DNA from 2 places in the Agrobacterium sp. NPDC089420 genome. Region 1 is predicted to be linked to the other one. Evidence: predicted binding sites of a transcription regulator. Region 1 holds the regulator's gene; the other holds the start of a gene.
What was found. The regulator LexA, encoded in region 1, represses DNA repair genes until DNA is damaged. The targets are predictions, from matches to a motif close to TGTTCNNNNTGTGTTCNG.

Region 2: ACI2KA_RS03480 (2'-5' RNA ligase family protein) is a predicted target of LexA. The motif match lies at 3,387-3,404, and genes of this name have one in related genera.

What each region holds. Positions count from the first base shown of each region.
Region 1 covers NZ_JBJDMY010000005.1:12,659-18,613, reverse strand. The annotation lists gene gltA (citrate synthase) at 1-267, opposite strand, end outside; gene ACI2KA_RS09010 (ComEC/Rec2 family competence protein) at 530-3,010, shown strand; gene ACI2KA_RS09005 (glutathione S-transferase family protein) at 3,030-3,707, opposite strand; gene lexA (transcriptional repressor LexA) at 4,121-4,843, opposite strand; gene ACI2KA_RS08995 (TRAP transporter large permease subunit) at 5,081-5,955, opposite strand, start outside.
Region 2 covers NZ_JBJDMY010000002.1:185,709-191,663, reverse strand. The annotation lists gene ACI2KA_RS03505 (TetR/AcrR family transcriptional regulator) at 1-587, opposite strand, end outside; gene ACI2KA_RS03500 (NADPH-dependent F420 reductase) at 617-1,237, shown strand; gene ACI2KA_RS03495 (winged helix-turn-helix transcriptional regulator) at 1,256-1,657, opposite strand; gene ACI2KA_RS03490 (SDR family NAD(P)-dependent oxidoreductase) at 1,746-2,480, shown strand; gene ACI2KA_RS03485 (NADPH-dependent F420 reductase) at 2,555-3,157, shown strand; gene ACI2KA_RS03480 (2'-5' RNA ligase family protein) at 3,463-4,179, shown strand; gene ACI2KA_RS03475 (hypothetical protein) at 4,379-4,546, opposite strand; gene ACI2KA_RS03470 (ArsC family reductase) at 4,782-5,129, shown strand; gene ybaK (Cys-tRNA(Pro) deacylase) at 5,141-5,617, shown strand; gene ACI2KA_RS03460 (aminopeptidase) at 5,707-5,955, shown strand, end outside.

The sequences.
Region 1 (5,955 bases):
CAGGTAGCAGGTTTCCAGGAAGTCGCCCTGTTCGGCCAGCTGCTCGATCGGGAAGCCGCGATGCAAAAGAACGCCTTCGTCACCGTCAATATAGGTGATCTTGGATTCGCAGGAGGCCGTCGACGTGAAACCCGGGTCGTAAGTGAAGGAGCCCGTGTGTTTGTACAGCGTGCCGATATCGACGACGCTCGGCCCGATCGTGCCTTCCCTGACCGGGAGTTCGACCTGTTTATCGCCAAGTGTCACTGTAGCGCTTTTTTCCGTCATACTGATCCTCCGAAAACATGCGGGTGGGGGCGTTGAGACACGCCCCGCGGTTAAGCGTCTACCGATTAGCTATATGATCCTTGCGCCGATGCCAAGCTATTCGAAGGTCAAATTGTGCATTGCGGCAAACGCAATGACGTTGCTTGCGGCTTTATCGGCAATGGCGATTCGATCTCGGTCAACGCACCGTTAAAGGAAAGGATTGCAATCCTCCGCGCCGGGCTGCAAAGCTGTTTCCGGTGCGGCAGGGGCGCGGCGCGGATTGCTCGGTCACGGGGAAAAACAGCATTTCGAATATGCCGAAACGAGGCCGGGCAGCTTGCCCGGCACGCATGAAATCCTGTTTCCCGTTTGCCGCACCGGCGATGTCGCTGCCCGCGATCTGCCTGCCCCTGTTTCCTGGCCGAACCTCAAGGTCGTCATTACCGGCAAACTCACCGCCTGTCTCGCCGAGGAACGCGCATTCGGCCATGATTTCCTGTTTGTTCCTGTCTTCATCGGCTGCGGTGCGATCCTGTGGTTTTCCCTGGATGTCACGCCGTCTTCGTTCGTACTGGCAATCGCACTCCTGCTTGCCGCCGCTTTGGCGCTCTTCATCCGATACGATACCGGCCTGTCGCCGGCCGGCTGCAGCATCGCCGCTTTCCTGCTGCTGGGCATGCTTCTGGCCGATCTTGAAACCAGGCGCGCCGGCACCGTGGTGCTGGATACACCGGTCACCACGACCATCATCGGCACTGTCTTGCGCCGTGAGGTCGACGCGCGCGGCGACTGGCGATACGTGGTCAGGCTGATCGCGACGGAGACGCCGAAACTGTCGCGTCCGCCGGAGAAGGTCGCGCTGCTTGCCCGCGGCGGCGAACCGGTCGCGCTTGGCGCCACCATTCGCGGCAAGGCGCGTCTGTCGCCGCCTTCCGGTCCGGCTCTGCCGGGGCTCAATGACTTCGCCTTCGCCTCCTATTTCAAAGGCATGGGCGCGACGGGATTTTTCTACAGGCCGCCCCAGGTGACGACCGTATCACCGGAGGGGGACATTGCCGCTGGGCGCGGGGTGATGGAGTGGGCCGACATGGGGCTCTATCGCCTTCGCAGCGCCATTGCCGAGCGTATCCGCGGCACGATCGGCGGCGATGCCGGCGCCTTTGCAGCCTCGATCGTCACCGATGAGAGACAGGCCATATCGGTCGAAACGATGGAGGCGCTGAGGCTTTCCGGTCTTGCGCATATCGTTGCCATATCCGGGCTCAACATGGCGCTGGCTGCCGGCATCTTCTTCGTTGGCCTCCGACTGGTCTTCAGCCTGTTTCCCGCCTTTGCGCAACGCTGGCCAGTCAAGAAGATTTCAGCTTTCGCGGCGCTGCTGATGACGCTTGCCTATTATCTGATTTCCGGTTTCGCCGTCTCTGCCGAACGCGCCTGGCTGATGATGTCCGTGATGCTGATCGCCGTCCTTTTCGATCAGCCCTCGCTCAGCCTCAGGAACGTTGCTCTTTCCGCCCTGGTCATTCTTGCCTTTTCGCCCTCGGAGATCATGGGGCCGAGTTTCCAGATGTCCTTTGCAGCGACCATCGCGCTGGTATCGGCCTATGCCTGGTGGAGTCGCAGCCGCGGCAATCACGAGCGGCTGTCCATCGGCCGCAGGCCGGCATGGATGAGGGTAGGGCAGACGGCAGGCGCCATCATCGGCGGCGTCATCGTCACATCGCTGATTGGCGGGCTGTCGACGGCGATCTATTCGGCCGAACATTTCCACCGTGTCACCACCTATGGACTGTTCGCCAATCTGGCCGCCATGCCGCTGATGTCGCTGATCGTCATGCCCTTTGGCCTTGTCGCCATGTTGTTGATGCCCTTCGGGCTCGACGCTCCTTTCCTGAAGATCATGGGATATGGCATGGCGCTCGTCATCGAGGTTGCGCAGGAGGTGGCGTCCTGGGGCGGCAGCGCTGCGACGGGGCGGCCGCATGGCTGGTTCATCGGCCTTGCGTCGGCCGGTTTCCTGCTGCTGACGCTGCTGCGCAGCCGGCTCGCTTTGCTTGGCATTCCGATTCTGCTCTTTGCCTTCGGGCTGTCGGCGACGATGGCCTATCGCGATGTGCCGCACCTGCTCATTCACGAGGATGGCGAACTGGTCGCCCTGCTGGAGGACGGCAAGGCCTATACGACAAGGACGCGGCCGCAGGGTTTCGTTTATGGCCAGTGGCAAAGAGCATTGCTCCTGCCGGAACAGCCCGTGCCGCCGGTGATTGTCGAAACCGGGACGGCGGCAACCCGTGTGGCTTTGACCGCCAGACCGAAACTGACCCCGCAAGAGCTGAGTACCGTCGCCCGGCAGATGACGGCAGCCCTGAAAGATGCGGAACCGGGGGTCTTCACCTGCGCCAAGGACATATGGTGCGTGGCGCGCGCCGGCAGCGGCGAATGGATCGTCGTTCTGGAGGATGGCCGGTTTGCCGGAAAGGCCTGCGACATCGCCGATATCGTCGTCGTTTCGCGCAGAACCTCGTTTTCGCAATGCCGCTCGGGCGCACTGCTGCTCAACCGCGATATTCTGCGGCGCATCGGTTCGGTGGAAATGAGTTTCGCCGGCAGTGAACAGCCCGCCGTGGTCGGACGGCTGCGCGCCGCTATAGCGGGGGTGGACAGGCCTTGGAGCGAACACCGCTATTACGACTGGAAGAGCGGTAGTTTCGAGCACGATGTTCCCGAAAACATCCGGCAGCTGCTGGCGACGTCGCAGTGACGACCGCCAGTGCTGGGTCTCAGGCCTTGAGACGCAGATCCGCGGTCAGTTCGCCAATGCCGCCTATTTCTTCTTCATGGGCGGCATCGCGCCAGATCTCCCGCAATCCGGCCTCATACCATTCGCGCATGGCGGGCAGGGCGAGCAGCCGGTCGCAATAGGCCTTCGCATCCGGTGAAAGATCGGCGCCATAGGTCTGGAAACGGAATGCGACCGGGCAGAAGAAGGCGTCGACCGCGGTGAATTTCTGGCCGGCAAGGTAGGGGCCGCCGAATTGCCTCAGGCCTTCGCTCCACAGCGCGTCGATGCGCCTGATATCGGCGGCAAGTCCGGCATCGCCGGCCTTCGGCTTGACCCGAATACCGACCGACATGGGATAGAGATTGCGCAGCGAGGAAAAGCCGGCATGCATTTCGCTCGCAGCCGACCGCGACCATGCCCGCGCCTGTTTGTCGCTTGCCCAGACGCCCTGATGCCTTTCGGCAAGATATTCGGCGATCGACAGCGATTCCCATATCGTCACGCCCTCATCGACAAGGCATGGCACCTTGCCCGTTGGCGAAAAGCTGGAGAAGGAAACGCCTTCGCCGAACGGAACGAGCTTCTCATCGAAGGCGATACCGAGCGTGCGCATCAAGACCCAGGGCCGCAGCGACCAGGAGGAATAGTTCTTGTTGGCGATATAAAGATCGTACATGGCTTGTCTCCCGGATATCACGCTTATTTCTATACATGTCGAAGCGCTGCGGAATATCGAAAATAATCCATGGCACCCATAAGCGCCTTTGATGAGTGGCGGCGGGTCACGCGATGAGGATGTCGCCGTTCAGTGACGATGTCGCGTTAAGTCCATCCCACGGGCGAAACACCCCGCTACGTTATCGAAACTCCATGCAGATGAGGCACGGGGCGCAACAGGCCGGGCCAAAGCCGCAATATCATATGAAGACCGGAGCCGATGATCAGCGGAACGGAATGCAGCTGCTCCCGGGACGAATGTGTCGGCCCGGAATCGACATAGTCAGCCGAAGTGCAGAATTGCCGCCATCCTCAATGGAGGTCTCCTCACCGGGGCGATGTTCGCGCCGAGACGATGGCGGCCATTAGCGATCAATGGTAACGGCGGATCAGCCCCACCAGCTTGCCCTGGATCTTCACCCGGTCCGGCCCGAAGATGCGGGTCTCATAGGCGGGGTTGGCTGCCTCCAGTGCAATGGAGGCGCCCTTGCGGCGGAAGCGTTTCAGCGTCGCCTCCTCGTCATCCACCAGCGCCACGACGATATCGCCGGGATTGGCAATGTTGCCATTGCGGATAATGACGGTGTCGCCATCGAAAATGCCGGCCTCGATCATCGAATCGCCCTTGACCTCAAGAGCGTAATGTTCGCCGGAACCCAGCATGTCCACAGGCACGGCAACGTCATGCGTATTGTTCTGAATGGCGGAAATCGGCACGCCTGCGGCAATGCGGCCCATGACCGGCACGGTGACCGCCCCGCCGAGATCGTTGGCAGGCGCCTTGGGGGCGGGTGCCGGTTCCGGCGCCTTCGGTTTGCCGAGGCTGCCTTCGATGACGCTCGGCGAAAAACCGCGTTGCGGCCTCGCACCCGGCGCGTAGGCCTCCGGCAGCTTGATGACTTCCAGCGCCCGCGCCCTGTTAGGTAGCCGGCGAATGAAGCCGCGCTCCTCGAGGGCCGTGATCAGCCGGTGGATGCCGGATTTGGAGGCAAGGTCGAGTGCGTCCTTCATTTCATCGAAGGAGGGCGGCACGCCGGACTCTTTCATTCTTTCATGAATGAAGAGAAGCAATTCCTGCTGTTTGCGCGTGAGCATGAGGAAAACACCCTTGAGAATCGTCGTTGAGGTCGCGAAACAAATACAGAACGAACACTATATGTTCCATATGTGTTCCGCAATCCCCTAAAATTTCGTGAAGGTTCCATCTCAGATCGTGATTTCATCGGCGAAGCGGCGGAACGAAGATTTGCCGTATCTTGAAGGATAGATCGTGAACGAAAAACCACCGGCCGGGGCGTTAGCCGATGGTCTCCGGTTCTGCTGCAGGCGAGGTCAGTAGATCGTCAGGGCGGGGATGAAGCTGACGGCGATAAGCAGCAGCATTGCCATGGCAAAGAACGGCCACAACTCCCTGGTCGTCGCGCCGAGCGGCGCTCTGGCGATGGAGGACGAGATGAAGAGCGTGGTGCCGATCGGCGGCGTATAAAGCCCGATGCCGAGATTGATGACCATCATCATGCCGAGCTGCACCCGGTCGAGCCCGATCATGTCCGCCAGCGGCACGAAGATCGGTCCGAGCAGCAGGATCGACGGCGGCAGATCGAGCGGCATGCCGATGATCAGCATCAGGATGTTCATCATGAGAATGATCAGGATCGGGTTCGAGATGTTTTCCGCCACCCAGGTGGCGAAATGCTGGGGCGCCTGATCGAAGGTGAGGACCCAGCCCACCGCGGCGCTGCCCATGATCACCAGCATGACGACGCCGGTTGCCGAACCCGCCTCGACGAAATTGTCGCAGAAACGTTTCCACGTCAGGTCGCGGTAAAAGACGATGCTGAGCACGAGCGAATAAACGACCGAAAGAACGGCCACCTCCGTGGGCGTCGCAAAGCCGAAGCGCAGGCCGAGGATGATGAGTATCGGCAGAAGGATCGCCGGCAGGCTGCGAAATGCCAGAACCGCCAGATCGCGCTTGCGGATGCGTTCATCGCTGACCGCATAACCGCGGCGCACGGCAATCGCCCAGCAGACGATGATGAAGCCGACGGCCATCAGCAGGCCGGGCAAGATTCCGGCAATGAACAGATTGGCGATGCTGACGCCGCTCACCAGCGAATAGAGGATCATCGGGATAGAGGGCGGAATGAGCACGTCGATAACGGCCGAGGTGGCATTGTTCGCCGCGCAGAGAGGCGCGGGATAAC
Region 2 (5,955 bases), on a different contig from region 1:
GGCGCGAACGAGGGTTGATCAACCGCCCAGCCGAGCGCCGTCATCAAAGCGAAAAGGTCGTCCCCATTCATATCTGCGCGCGCCGCACCTCCGGCCTGGGCTCTTACCAGCAGGCGCGCGGTCGCTGAATGCACCGCTGCACATGACGCATAAAGCGCGGAGTCCGGATTTGTATGAGCGGCCGCCATCATCGCAACAACGCCCCGATAGCTTTGGGCGAATACCAGCCACTCACGACACCATATTACGAGCGCTTCGCCAGGTGCATTCGACCTTTCAAGCTCGCCCGCCTTGTGCGTCAGCGCGTCCAGCTTCGTACACAGCAACGCTTCGAAGAGGGCTTCTCTTGTCGGGAAATGACGCAACAGCGTGGCCAGCCCTACTTCGGATCGGCGCGCGATATCACGCATAGATATGTCGGCGCCATGTTCGCTGACCGCCTCACGCGCAACCCCGAGGATATGGCTGTAATTTTTTCTGGCGTCGGCGCGCATGGCTTCCCTTGATAAATGGATCGCCGATCCGTATATTTGGATCACCGATCCATTTAAGGCATTCGGATCAGCGATCCACAAGGCATAGCGCATGAATGCGCTTGAAAACAGAGGCGACCGGCATGAGCACTATCAGCATGATTGGCGCCGGGACAATGGCGACCGCAATCTCGGGCCGCATTGCCAAGGCCGGACACACGATCGAGGTGGTAAACCGCGACTCCGCAAAGGCGCTGGCGCTGACAGAAAAGCTCGGCTCACGCGCGACCACAGGAACCTACGGTGCCGTGCCGACGGGCGACATCGTAATCCTCGCTGTGCCGTATTCCGGTGCGGCGGCGGTCGTGGCCGACTTCGGGGAGGCGCTCGACGGCAAGGTCGTCGTCGACATTACGAACCCGATCGCCCCCGATCTTTCCGGCCTTGTCACGCCCTTTGGCAGTTCCGGCGCGCAGGAGATTGCTCAAAGCCTCCCCGCCGGCGCACATCTCGTGAAGGCGTTCAACACGATCTTCGGCCACGTGCTCGCCAAGGGCGGATGCCTCGACGCATTCATCGCAGCCGATGATGCGGACGCAAAAGCACGCGTCTCCATCTTTCTGGAAAGTCTCGGGCTTCGTCCCTTCCACGTCGGAGGTTTGCAGATGGCCCAGACGCTGGAGGCGGCCGGCCTGATGATGATCGGCTTGGCCAAGAACGGTGCTGGCACCTGGGACTTTGCTCTGAACATCGATCGCTGCTGAATACGGAGTTGCTCGCCGCTATCCGCCCACCACGTCGTCCAAACCGTCACGGTCGGCAAAAATACCTTCCATTTCAGCCCTGTTGCGGGTTCCCCAGGTGCATAACGGGACGATCGCGGCTGCCAGGCTGCGGCCAAGGTCGGTCAGAGCGTAATCCACACGGGGCGGGACCTCCTTGTAATCCGTCCGCGTCAGCACGCGGTCGGCCTCCAGTTCCTTCAATTGCTGGATCAGCACCTTGTCGCTGACACCCTCGATGGTGCGCTTGAGTTCGCCATAGCGCTTCGGGCCGTCGAGCAGAAAATACAGGATCAGCGGCTTCCACTTGCCCGCGATGATGCGAAGCGTGACGGCGAGACCATGGGAATAGCCCATGCCGCAGTTGGGTGAAGTTTCGCAATCGTCAGACGGTTTCGGCATTTTTTTCCATACTTACCAAAAGGTGCATACTTGAGGTCAGGTAACCATCATCTTAGCTTCAATGCAAGCGAAACGAGGGATACACATCATGACCAGACTGAATGGAAAGACCGCGGTCATTACCGGGGGTGCGACCGGCATCGGGCTTGCCGCCGCAAGGCGTTTCATAGAGGAAGGCGCGTTCGTCTTCATCTTCGGTCGGCGGCAGGAGGCGCTCGACGCCGCTGTGACAATACTCGGCCCCAATTCCCGGGCGGTAAAGGGCTCGGTCTTCGACGAGGCCGACCTCGACAGGCTCTATACAGCCGTTAAGGCTGAACGTGGAACCCTCGATATCGTCTTCGCCAATGCGGGGGCGGGAAGCCCGCTTCCGCTCGGCCAGATCACCGCCGCACATATTGACGAAACCTTCGACACCAATGTGAAAGGCACGATCTTCACGGTTCAGAAAGCGCTGCCGCTGATGGGCACGGGCGGTTCGATCATCCTGACCGGATCGAGCGCCGGCACCACCGGCGCGCCCGCCTTCACGGCCTATAGCGCGAGCAAGGCTGCGGTGCGCAATCTTGCGCGAACCTGGGCGGAGGACCTGAAGGGCACCGGCATCCGGGTAAACGTGCTGTCGCCCGGCGCAACGGCGACCGAACTCGCCAAGGCGGCGCTGGGCGAGGAGGGCCAGAAGGCCTATGGCGCGATGACCCCGCTCCAACGCATGGCCGATCCGGCGGAGATCGGAGCGGCGGCTGCCTTTCTCGCATCGCCGGACAGCAGCTTCATGACAGCCAGCGAAGTCGCCGTTGACGGCGGTCTGGCGCAACTCTGACGCCCGGCGCCCTTGCGCTTCGTCATTCGAGTATTTGGAACTCCGTGGCGCAAGGTTAAACACAAGGAGAACACATGCATTACGCAATCATCGGCTTCGGCAATATCGGTCAGGCCCTGGCCAAAGCCTTTGCCCGGAGCGGCATCGAAGTATCCGTCGCAACGGGGCGCGATCCGGAAAACATTGCGTCCGCTGCGGCCGCGATCGGCCCCACCGTTACAGCCAAGACCCTTGCGGACGCCATCAAGGCAGACGTCATCTTTTTGGCTGTCCGCTTCGAGGTGCATCCGGAAGTCGCGAAGGCGCTCCCCAGCTGGTTGGGGAAGACCGTCATTGATGTGACCAATGCCTATGGCGTGCCGCCCGAGGAACTGGGCGGACAGCCTTCTTCCAGGTTCGTCGCGCAAGCATTCACTGGCGCAAGACTGGTCAAGGGCTTCAACCATCTGATCGCTGCCACCCTTGCACAAGATCCGGCCGGTCATGGTGGCAGGAGGGTCGTGTTCCTCGCAAGCGACGACGACACCGCCGCGACGGAGATTGGTGTCCTTGCGGATAAGCTGGGTTTCGCACCCATCAAGCTCGGCGGGCTTTCGGAAGGCGGGCTACTTATACAAGCGCGGGGCAACAGCTGGGGTCAACTCATCTTCAACGACTTGGTCAAGTTCGACGGTTGACTGTCGGGCGCTGACCCGCTTGCGCTCATGGCTGCCGTTATTCACCACAAACAGCCGCGTCGGGCGAAGGGCTGGAGAGATGTCTGACACTCAACGGGCAGACTGTTATCGCATCCAATGGGATCATCTCTATAGACGCTTTACCAAACTTCATACGGTTTCGCAGGTCCACCTCCTCTTGTTCCGCCATCGGAAAAAAACCAGCTACCTGCTGATCGACACATATGTTCGTTCATCTTTTGTTCTTTTAATTTTCACTTGTGATGATAATATCGCGGCCTTGGCAAAGGCCGTGGAGCATCGTCGTGGGTTTAGAGTTGACGGATGAAGCAGCTTTAAAGCAGCTTTGCCTTGAGGGGCTGGGGCCGCACAAGATGCGCCGGTCCAGTGGACGCTTCAGCAGCAAGGTCCTGGTCGTGCTGAAACCGCCAGCGGCGCTTGCGGAGAGAATCTTTGCCGATGCGTCACACCACGCACAAGGACGGACAAGGCGTGCGGCCTATCCGCCTGAGCTTCTGCATATAACCCTGCTGTGTATCGGATGTTTTGAAACGGTGCCACATGGCTTGACAGGCAGGCTTAAGGCAGCACTTGGGGAAATCAAGGCGCGGCCCGTTCCGGTCACTTTCGATGGAACATCGCTTTTCGGTAACCGTAACAGTCTGGTGCTGCGAAGCAGCCGCGGCATGCCAGAGATCAACGCCTTGTCGAAGATATTGCAGCGGACGCTCTGGCGGGCGAACCTTCCCTACATCGCGGCATCGTCCCTGACGCCACATCTCACCATGATTTACGGCTGCGGGAAAATCGAACCGATGCCGACAGGAAAACCCTATAGCTGGCTGGCCGGCAGTTTCGAACTCATCTTCAGCCATCATGGCGAGACACGGCACGAATCCCTGGGGCGCTTCGCGCTCTCCGCAAAAGCTGACCGCTACGAGCAGCCCGAGAGTCAGCTCTATCTGCCGGAAAAAGTGATCGGTCCGTCGAACCGGCCGAAACAAAGGGCAGCAGCGCAATGAGGTGCGCCCTTGATGGCATGGCATTCCATGCCGAAATTACTCCGCATCCGCCGATTAAGAGCGATGCGGCAACTTTTCTGCGTGAACACGGGACGCTTTTCGGGTCACCCGTACATCCACCGCGCCCGTAGAAAACCGATGCTGGTTTCAATTCCGGGCACAGGCGAGGCGATCCCGCCTCGCTGCAAACGATAGCAGCTTAGAGCTGTACCTTGTCGAAAGCCTTGCCATCGATACCGAGAGCTTCGAGATCGGCGCGGGCGGGCTTGCGATGTGCGCGAACAGCGGCCGAAACCGAGAGCGCTGCACCGAGAACGGCGAAAGTTTCACCGAAGAAGTTACGCGATGTCTTTGCAACCTGACGCATTTTTCTCTCCATCTTTGATGCCCAGATAATGGGCATTTCCGGCCCGTTCTACAACTCATGATGTAGCAGGGAAGCCATGCAGCTTTGCTCGCGCTCGTTTGGATATCAGCCCATGCGATTTTGCATGGCTCAGGCGGCACGCCTCTTGAAACGATGCGAGGCGCTTCGCCGGGCGGGTTGAATAAGGCGGATATTTTGTTATGCCGGAGAGCTTGAAGACAAAGAGGCTGGCAGCATGACCATTACCATTTACGGCATCAAGAACTGCGACACGATGAAGAAGGCCAGAAGCTGGCTGGAAACCCATGGCGTCGATTATTCTTTCCATGACTACAAGACGGCCGGCATCGACCGTGCCCATCTGGAGACGTGGTGCGATGCCGTGGGCTGGGAAACGGTCCTCAACCGAGCCGGCACGACCTTCAAGAAACTCGACGATGCTCGGAAGGCCGATCTTACCCGTGACAAGGCCATCGGATTGATGCTGGAACAGCCCTCGATGATCAAGCGCCCGGTGCTGGACGCCAAGGGCAAGATAACCGTCGGTTTCAAGCCGGAAACCTACCAGACACTTTTTGCCTGACCCAAGCCGCCATGTCCAAAACGACCCGCGCCACCCAGATGCTGACCAAGGCCGGCGTTGCCTTCACCACCGTTACCTACGACTACGATCCGAATGCCGACCGCATCGGCCTGCAGGCGGCCGAGGCGATCGGCGAACCGCCGCATCTGGTGCTGAAGACGCTGATGGCGGAACTGGACGGCAAACCGGTCTGCGTCGTCGTGCCGTCCGACCGTGAAGTCAGCATGAAGAAGCTTGCCGCCGCCTTCGGGGGCAAATCCGCCAGCATGATGAAACCTGCCGATGCGGAGCGGGCAACCGGTTATCATGTCGGCGGCATCAGCCCTTTCGGACAGAAGAAGCAGGTGCCGACGGCCATCGAGGCCGGAGCCTTGGCGCATGACCATGTCTACATGAATGGCGGACAGCGCGGCCTGCAGGTGAGGCTTTCACCCCGCGACGCCCAGGCGGCGCTGAAGGCGATTGTCGCGCCCCTGGTCGCCGACTGAAAGCTCGACGACCGTTTCTGAAAGCATTTGGCTTTCGAAAGGAATGGGCTATGGTCGGCGCCTCCTGTTGAAATAGACGAAGGCAGATCATGACCGCTTCCCCTATCGATCCCGTCAAACTCGAAAAACTGGCCGAAGTTGCCGTCAAGGTCGGCCTGCAATTGCAGAAGGATCAGGATCTGGTGATCACCGCGCCGCTGGCGGCGTTGCCGCTGGTTCGGCTTTTGACCAAACACGCCTATATGGCGGGCAGTGGGCTGGTCACCACCTTCTATTCCGACGAAGAAACCACGCTTTCGCGCTACCGCCACGCCAGCGACGCGAATTTCGACCGGGCT